3 regions of the Photobacterium sp. GB-50 genome follow, and region 1 is predicted to be linked to each of the others. Evidence: predicted binding sites of a transcription regulator. Region 1 holds the regulator's gene; each other region holds the start of a gene.
What was found. The regulator PurR, encoded in region 1, represses purine synthesis genes. The targets are predictions, from matches to a motif close to TNANGNAAACGTTTNCNTNA.
Positions count from the first base shown of each region.

Region 2: purM (phosphoribosylformylglycinamidine cyclo-ligase) is a predicted target of PurR. The motif match lies at 1,805-1,824, and genes of this name have one in related genera.
Region 3: C9J41_RS14025 (formate--tetrahydrofolate ligase) is a predicted target of PurR. The motif match lies at 1,927-1,946, and genes of this name have one in related genera.

Region 1 is NZ_PYNX01000017.1:11,950-15,241, reverse strand. Features, by position in the region: gene C9J41_RS16945 (heme ABC transporter ATP-binding protein) at 1-806, shown strand, start outside; gene purR (HTH-type transcriptional repressor PurR) at 1,212-2,216, shown strand; cyclic di-GMP riboswitch class I at 2,415-2,505, shown strand; gene C9J41_RS16935 (TfoX/Sxy family DNA transformation protein) at 2,640-3,230, shown strand.
Region 2 is NZ_PYNX01000021.1:54,974-58,265, reverse strand. Features, by position in the region: gene purN (phosphoribosylglycinamide formyltransferase) at 1-601, opposite strand, end outside; gene purM (phosphoribosylformylglycinamidine cyclo-ligase) at 702-1,742, opposite strand; gene upp (uracil phosphoribosyltransferase) at 1,936-2,562, shown strand; partial or broken gene C9J41_RS22085 (solute carrier family 23 protein) at 2,645-2,952, opposite strand; gene C9J41_RS18735 (DUF2066 domain-containing protein) at 3,174-3,292, shown strand, end outside.
Region 3 is NZ_PYNX01000010.1:120,912-124,203, forward strand. Features, by position in the region: gene C9J41_RS14025 (formate--tetrahydrofolate ligase) at 83-1,837, opposite strand; gene pflA (pyruvate formate lyase 1-activating protein) at 2,432-3,172, opposite strand.

The sequences.
Region 1 (3,292 bases):
CAGCAAGTAGCGACAAAGTCTGTGTTATTCAGGCTCGCGACTTATCATTACAATTCGGTGATAAAGTCCTGCTAAATCATCTTGATATTGATATTCACGCAGGAGAAGTCACCGCATTACTTGGGCCAAACGGTGCAGGTAAAAGTACCCTGTTAAAAGTATTATGTGGTGAGATTACGCCAAAATCAGGCACGGTTTCTTTCTTTGATCAACCGCTTAATAATTGGGCTCGGGAAGAATTGGCATGTCACTTAGGTGTCCTTCCACAACATAGCGCATTATCGTTTGCCTTTACCGCGAAAGAAGTTGTCGAGCTAGGCGCAATTCCATTGCAGCTCACTTCGCCTGAACTGAAAGATGCAACAGCATCAAGCATGCAATACGTTGATATTAACAATTTAGCTAAACGTCTCTACCCCACCTTATCGGGGGGTGAAAAACAGCGTGTACACCTTGCCCGGGTTTTAACACAACTCAGTAAAGCCGGTGATAAATGTATCTTGATGTTAGATGAACCCACCTCAGCACTCGATCTCGCCCACCAGCACCACACCTTACAAATTGCCCAAAATATGGCTATACAAGGCGCCGCTGTAATTGTGGTATTGCACGATTTAAACCTTGCAGCCCAATACACTGATCGGATGATTTTCCTTAATGAAGGAGAAATAAAAGCCGACGGCACGCCAACACAAGTTCTTACTCCTGAAGTAATAGATACCTTATATGGTTGGCCTGTCAGTGTTCATACTCATCCAAGTGGTGATTTTCCTTATCTTTTATCAGCCAATCATTCTGTTTTTTAACGTTTTATCTATTAATGACTAGATATACACAATAAATTGAAGCTATTAGCATGACAAACATCGAGTTTTTACGGTTAATGATCAATTAATTCAATCAAGTTGAATAGAAAGATTGCACAACGCAAAACACACAGTAAAATGTGATCGCAAGCGATTACATGTGTAATTAGTGTAAAAATAGTTTCTATCTTCTAATGCCGCATTTTACTGCGGCTTTAGTTGTTTATGATCCATGATAATTGCAACACCCTATAATTCGGTATCAAATTGAATAATTAAGTAGCTAATAACTAAAGGATCTTCATCTCTGCGAGTGAACTCGTAAGCCATAGACTACGTAATTAATCAATTTGGTATCAAAAACCTTTGTCAGATCCTAATCTGACCATGATAAGAAGAATAAATATGGCAACCATTAAAGACGTTGCACGTATGGCAGGTGTATCAACTACTACAGTGTCGCACGTGATTAATAAAACACGCTTTGTTGCAGAAGCAACGCAACAAAAAGTTTTGGCTGCAGTAGATGAACTTAACTACGCCCCAAGTGCAGTAGCGCGAAGCTTAAAATGTAATACAACACGTACTATCGGCATGTTAGTCACTAAATCGACTAACCCATTTTTTGCCGAAGTTGTGCATGGTGTTGAAGAATATTGTTATGGTGCAGGCTACACACTGATCTTATGTAACACCGAAGGTAACTTAGAAAAACAACGTGATTACTTGCGTATGCTTTCTGAAAAGCGTGTTGATGGCCTATTGGTTATGTGCAGCGATCTGGATCAAATGCTGCTCGATTTACTTGAGCGTAAAAATGATCTTCCTATGGTTATCATGGACTGGGGCCCAGAAAGCCCACATACTGATAATATTCTAGATAACGCTGAAAACGGCGGTTATATTGCGACTAAGCACCTTATTGAAAATGGTCATAAGAAAATTGGCTGTTTATCTGGACAAGTTGATAAGTCTACTTGTCAAGAGCGCCTAAAGGGCTTCCGTAAAGCGATGAAAGAAGCAGATCTCACTGTTAATGCTAATTGGCTACTTGACGGTGACTTTGAGTGTGAGTCAGCCGTTGAAGCTGCTCATAAGTTTATCGCAATGGAAGATCGCCCTACTGCTATCTTCTGCTTTAACGACATTATGGCTATGGCTCTGATCAGTACCTTTGAACAGGCAGGTCTGCGTGTTCCTGGTGATATCTCAATCATTGGCTACGATAACATTGACCTTGCGCCCTACTTTGCGCCACCGCTAACAACTATCCACCAGCCTAAACGTCGTTTAGGTAAAAAGGCCATCGAAATCTTGCTAGAGCGTGTGAAAGACAAGAATCATGAGCGTCAAACCTTTGAAATGACGCCTAAACTTGTTGAGAGAAAATCGGTTAAAGATCTCAACTAATAAAATTTATCTTTCTATGTTAAGGAAAAGCCGATAAGTTAACCTTGTTGGCTTTTTTTTTACTTATAAAAAACAATCATGAGTATTTATAATTATAAAGCTTATTAAAATAAGCTAAGAACAAATACCTGAACCAATATCACATTTTTGAGAGCTTAGATTTAATATTAAAAGTATTATTTAATATAACTTTATATAGTCACGAACTGGCAAATTAATTGAAAGATTAAGACGCAAAACCACCGGCCTAAAAATTATGTTAATAATTCAAGGTAGCGGGGTTACCGAAGGATTATTATTGAACCGACAATATTATGACACAAACTTAACAATATATTGACAGTATCAATGTGTAGATTAATTAATCTATTTCCTCGCTCTTAATGTTTAGGTGACACTCATATTTTTTCACCGAGTAGAAGCATGGATAAACCAATATTAAAAGATTCATTAAAATTATTTGACCATTTTGGTTCAATAAAATCACGGTCGATGTTTGGCGGTTTTGGCATTTTTTCTGGTGATACAATGTTTGCATTAGTTGTGAACGATAAACTTCACTTACGTGCAAATGCTGAAACTGAAAAGGAATTCAAACAAGCTGGCTTGGAACCCTATGTTTATAAAAAACGTGGCTTCCCTGTTGTAACCAAGCACTATGCAATACCCGACCAATGGTGGGATGAACCCACAAAGATTGTAGCTCAAGGTAGGTATTCACTGGATGCAGCAGAAAAAGACAAGCAAGAAAAGGAGAGTTGCGTACCTGACCGAATTAAAGATTTACCTAATCTACGATTATCAAATGAAAGAATGCTTAAAAAAGCAGGCATAAACACTATTGAACAACTTCTAGCAGTGGGCTCTCTTGGCGCATATAAAGCACTTCAAGAATCACAAACAAGTCCATTGAGTATTGAATTGCTTTGGGCATTGGAAGGCGCAATTAGCGGTCAACATTGGTCAGTTATTCCTGAGCAACGTCGAAATGAACTATTATCTGCCTTATCTTAAAAATATAAGTTGTCTTAAATATAAAATACTTAGGAATAAAAGAGCCCCCATTCTTTTATTTC
Region 2 (3,292 bases), on a different contig from region 1:
GGATAGCTTTGCCGTCACTACTCATGGTCAAACGATTTTCCGCTAACCATTGAGTTACAAGTGGATAAATAGCATGTTCTTGCTTTTGAACACGAGCTGTTACTTCTTCAACGGTGTCATTGTCAAAAATAGGCACTCTGGCTTGTAAAATAACAGGGCCGCCATCCAATTCTTCTGTTACGAAGTGGACACTGGTGCCATGTACGTCATCGCCAGCATCCATCGCTCGTTGGTGAGTATTTAAGCCGGGATACTTAGGAAGGAGTGATGGGTGAATATTTAGCATCTTTCCTTTAAAGCGACGAACAAAGTCTGCGCTCAAAATACGCATAAATCCGGCTAAAATAACCACATCGGGTTTGAACTGTTCAATACAATCCGCTAAGGCTTCATCATATTGTTCACGGTCAGCATACTGATTAGGCGCAATATGTATCGCTTCAATATTGGCATTACGCGCACGTTCTAACCCATAAGCATTTTCTTTATTTGAGATCACAGCGGTTATTTGACTGTTTTTAATCAAACCTGCACTGCATGCATCGATAATCGCTTGGAGATTACTTCCGCTACCTGAAATAAGGACGACGATATTTTTCATATTTGGTACTACCATTTATTGAAAGGTTATCGGTATGTAGATAGCAGAATGAGGACATAGCGTCCTCATTCTTTTTATTACGAGTCAGCACTGTTGAGAGTTATTTGATCTCGACTTGCTCTTCGTTATCAGCAGCGTTTGCAATTTCACCTAGTAGCCATGCGTTTTCGCCTTCAGCGTTTAGGATATCAATGGCTTGTTGTGCTTGATCTTGTGGAAGGGCAATGACAAGGCCAACACCACAGTTAAACGTACGGTACATTTCGTAAGTTTCGACATTACCTGCAGTTTGTAGCCAGTTGAAGATGGCAGGCCATTGCCAGCTTGCGCCATTTACAACCGCTTTTGTGCCTTTAGGAAGTACACGTGGGATATTTTCCCAGAAACCACCACCTGTAATGTGTGAAATAGCATGTACGTCACAGCTTTCCATCATTTTTAGCGTTGATTTAACGTAAATTTTAGTTGGTGTTAATAGATGTTCAGAAAGTGTTTTACCTTCTAATTCTTGATTCAAATCGGCATTGGAAACGTCAATGATTTTACGTACTAATGAGTAACCGTTTGAGTGTGGGCCGCTTGAACCGACAGCGATAAGTGCATCACCAGCCGTCACTTTTGAGCCATCGATGATATCTGCTTTTTCAACAACACCAACGCAGAAACCTGCCACGTCATAATCTTCACCGTGGTACATACCCGGCATTTCAGCAGTTTCACCACCAATTAGAGCACAACCTGATTGGATACAGCCTTCGCCAATACCTGTTACAACACTTGCTGCTGTATCAATATCTAACTTACCGGTTGCGTAGTAATCAAGGAAGAACAGAGGTTCAGCACCTTGAACAATAAGATCGTTCACACACATAGCAACCAGATCGATACCGATTGAATCGTGTTGGTTTAAATCCATAGCCAAGCGAAGTTTAGTTCCTACACCATCCGTGCCTGAAACTAAAACGGGCTCTTTATATTTGGTTGGTAGTGAACAAAGTGCACCAAAACCACCAATTCCCCCCATAACTTCTGGGCGATGAGTACGTTTTACCACCCCTTTAATACGGTCTACTAATGCATTACCGGCATCGATATCAACACCAGCATCTTTGTAACTAAGAGAAGAGTTTTTGTCGCTCACAGATGATCCCTCAACGTATTAAAGTAAAAAAAGCGAATACATGATAACAGCAGTCACCGTCTAAAGGAAAACGTTTGCGTCAATTTTTTTAGCTGGATATTAAGTAAACAGTTAAACGTTTACTACTATCTGAAATCGTTTGGCTTAGTATATAATAATGCGATTTTATTTTTTAATTGCTCAGGAGTCAGAGATGAAAGTCGTTGAGGTAAAACACCCACTGGTTAAACATAAGATTGGTCTTATGCGCGAAGGTGACATCAGCACTAAGCGTTTCCGTGAGTTAGCAACTGAAGTTGGTAGCCTACTGACATATGAAGCGACTTCAGACTTCGAGACAGAAAAAGTTACGATTGAAGGTTGGAATGGTCCAGTAGAAATTGACCAGATCAAAGGTAAAAAAGTAACGGTAGTGCCTATTCTGCGTGCTGGTCTTGGCATGATGGATGGCGTACTTGAGCATATGCCAAGTGCACGTATCAGCGTTGTTGGTATTTACCGTGATGAAGAAACGCTTGAGCCTGTTCCATACTTCAACAAGCTAGCATCAAACATTGATGAGCGTATTGCGCTTGTTGTTGATCCAATGCTAGCAACGGGTGGCTCTATGATTGCAACACTGGATTTGTTAAAAGAGCACGGTTGTACGCAATTTAAAGTACTAGTATTAGTAGCAGCACCTGAAGGTATTGCTGCATTAGAAAAAGCACACCCAGATGTTGAGCTATACACAGCTGCAATTGATGAGAAGCTAAACGATAAAGGTTATATCGTTCCTGGTTTAGGTGATGCTGGTGATAAAATCTTCGGTACTAAGTAACTTAGTAGCCAAGATTAAAATAAAACCGGACATGACGTCCGGTTTTTTATTTCTGAAAAGTGCTAAATATTAAGGTAAGTAATTATAAGTGCTCGCTATCTTCGATTTGAGCATTGTCTACCACATTATTCTCGCTCAAGTCTTTGGGGGAAATTAGGTTAAGTACAACTGCAACAATAGCGCTCATTACAGGTGCTAGAATCGTATTGCAATACGGCTCTTAATTTACCGACAAACGCTAATACCAATGCTGTTATCGTCGCTCATGTGATGATCACAGGATAAAAGGGTTTCGTTAACATTACCCCTCTCGTGACTTCTGACTCAGTCGTATTTGTTGGATCGGCAATTAAGAGATGCGACAATAGTGGCGATACCATTCCCCGCCACAATGTTAATTTTGTAAACGCTACTATTTCTCACTAGAGAATATTTTTCAGCAAATGGTTTGTTTCTTGCCTGTTGTATTGTGTTGGTTCAGGAAAAAGTACATATTGTATAGCTAATTAATTTTAGACTATGTGGCTATACTGAATATCAATGAGTCTTTAGGTCTTTTTGATTATCTTTTTATCTTTTGACGACTTATTTTTGTAAATTACGAGTGCGATATGTTGCGATTTGCGTTGTTATTTTTAGCTCTACTGGCTTTACCTATTAAAGCGGCTACTGTCAGTGATTTATATCAGGCTCAAGTAGTGATGCCTACTGATGGTCAAACCCCCGATCA
Region 3 (3,292 bases), on a different contig from region 1:
AGTATAAGATAGCGTCGTTTAACAGGTTGTTATTGCATGCGTTAAGCAACAACAACCTTTTATTGTTAACCTTTAGCCGTTGTTAGCTTAAGCCGATAATATTGCCATTCTCATCGATATCAAGATTCATAAATGCGGGCTTTTCAGGTAACCCTGGCATTGTCATTACATTGCCGCATAAAGCATAAATAAATCCAGCTCCTGCACACAATTTTAATTCACGTACTGGGACGGTAAAGCCTTTTGGTGCCCCTTTAATACTAGGGTCGGTTGAAATAGATAGCGGTGTCTTTGCCATACAAATAGCCAGCTCATCAAACCCTAGAGCTTTAAATTTGACTAATTGTTGCTGAGCTACCTCTGATAACGCTACATGACTAGCCCCATATCCTACTTCAGCCACAGCCATTATTTTTTCTTCTAATGGCTGGTTTAGTTGATATAAAGGAGTGAAGTTTGCTTTATGTTGGCAGGCTTTTACCACACACTCTGCGAGTTTAATCGCCCCTTCACCGCCTTTACCAAAGGCTTCACTGATAGCAACGTCTACAAAAGTGTCAAAGCTCTCTGCTTTGATCATTGCTTGTAGTTGCGCTAATTCCTCATCTGTATCTTGTGGGAAACGGTTAATTGCGACAACAACGGGAACACCATAACGGGCGGCATTACTGATATGCCATTTTAGGTTTTCAAACCCTGCAACCAGCGCATCATTGTCTTTGGCAAAAATACCGTCAGGTAAAGCGTGTCCTGGACGTAAATCATAAAGACCAGAGTTGGCTTTTAAGCCACGCAATGTTGCCACAACAACGGCACAGTCAGGGCCTCTTTTTGCTTGCTGGGCTTTAATATTACAGGCTTTTTCAAATCCCATATCAGAACCAAAGCCACCTTCAGTAATGGTGAAGTCACTGAGTTTTAATGCGATTTTGTCTGCAATAATAGATGAATTTCCGTGCGCGATATTGGCAAAAGGACCTGCGTGGATAAGAGTGGGTACGCCTTCTAACGTTTGCATTAGGGTGGGCTCAATGGCATCGCAGAGAGTGACAGTCATGGCTCCTGCTACTTGCAGATCTTCTGTAGTAACAGGGTTACCATCAAGATCATAAGCGACGACAATACGGCCAATGCGTTTACGCATATCATGGAGATCATCGGCAAGTGCTAAAATAGCCATGAGTTCAGAGGCGGCTGTGATATCAAAGCCGTCATGGCGCTCTAAACCATTAATGGTTTTATCTGGTTCATTTTGACCTATGGTGATCATTCTCAAAGCACGATCATTATGATCCATCACGCGTTTCCAAGTGATGTTATTAATGTCGATACGTAGCGCAGGTAATCCTGTTTTTTCACTGAATAGATCATAACCTAAACGTGATTCATGATATAAGCGAGCATCAATTGCAGCAGCTGCAAGGTTATGCGCTGCCGTAACCGCATGAATATCACCCGTAAGATGAAGGTTTAGCTTATCCATTGGTGCTACTTGGCTATAACCGCCGCCCGCTGCGCCACCTTTTACGCCAAAGACAGGTCCCATTGACGGCTGTCGAATACAAGCCATTACTGAGCGATCAATTTTTGCTAACCCTTGTGCTAAACCAATTGTTGTAACGGTTTTTCCTTCTCCTAGTGGGGTTGGTGTAATCGCAGTAACGACCACCAGTTTCCCTTCTGCTTGATCCGCTAAGCGATTCAAAATGGCAGGTTTTATTTTTGCTTTTAATGAACCTTGCGGTGTCAGTTCCTGTGGTTGAATACCCGCTTTTTTGGCAATGCCTTCAATCGGAGAGAGTAGGGTGTCACGGCAAATATCGATGTCGCTTTTCATATAGGCTATATCCTCACAGTGGAAATCATGCGTATCTGCGTGATATTGATGGTGTTGGTTTTAAATACTATAGATAAAGATGTATATAGTGACGCAATCGTTTGCTTTTCTTTTATACCATCATTTTATCATGGTTAATTTTATTTTTGTTGTTATAAATTGCTGCTGTTTTTGGTTGCGTTTTGTACCGTATATAAGATTTATTGAATGCGTTTTAGAGATAGGTAATAAAAGAATAAGAAAGTGGTTATTTAGTCACTAGAGCAGAAGCAGTATATCGATATATAGAGTAGAAGTATGAAGATGAATTTGGTGAATACTGTAAACTCTGGTTGCAATATTGGCTGTGTGTTTATTCATCATTACACTTTAAAATTTGATATATATCAAAATCATTAAAAATATTAAAGGAAGCTATCAATGAACGAGCCAGTGACTACGTTGAAACATACAGCACCACTTTCGATTGGCATTATGTTATTTTTTATCACCTTTTTGACGATTATTTTGCCATTATCCCGTTAAGATAGTTACCGTTTAACACGTATTAAAAAGCGAGCTAATGCTCGCTTTTTGTATTTTTTGTTGAGTGGATTAGTACATCACTTTATGGCCATAACTAGAAAGGATTTCTTTAATCGCTTCCATGGTTTCTTTTTTCGGTGGTTTCACACCGGCTAACGGGTATTCAAAGCCCATAGCTTCCCACTTGTGCTCACCGAGTTGATGGTAAGGAAGTAGTTCGATCTTCTCGATATTGTCCATATCTTTTATGAACTCACCAAGTTGATGTGCAGAATGTTCGTCATCGGTGTAACCCGGAACAACAACATAACGGATCCAAGTTTTTTGACCGCGTTGGTGCAGGTAACGAGCAAAGTCGAGTACGCGTTTATTGGAAACACCAACCAGATTTTGGTGAACACCATCATCCATTTGCTTAAGATCTAGCATCACAAGATCCGTTGCGTCTAACACTTCATCAACCACATCAGTATGTTTGCGAATATAACCGTTGGTATCTAAGCAGGTATGGATCCCTTCAGCTTGCGCAGCACGGAAAAAGTCACGAACAAATTCAGGTTGAAGCATTGCTTCGCCACCAGAAGCAGTAACACCGCCGCCAGATGAATTCATAAAGTGACGGTATGATTTCGCTTCATGCATAAGTTCGTCTACCGTAGCTTCACGACCACCATGAGTATCCCATGTATCACGGTTATGACAGTACTGACAGCGCATTAAGCAACCTTGCAGAAAAACAATAAAACGGATACCAGGTCCATCGACGGTTCCGCAAGATTCAAATGAGTGAATACGACCTATTGCTGACATTGATTACTTCTCCGCATGCTGCGTTTATTTGAGTGTTATTTTATTACAAACCACTAGGGTATTGTAGCGAAATATCGGGATGGAAATTAGGGGTATTCTCTTATTTTGTGTCAATTTATC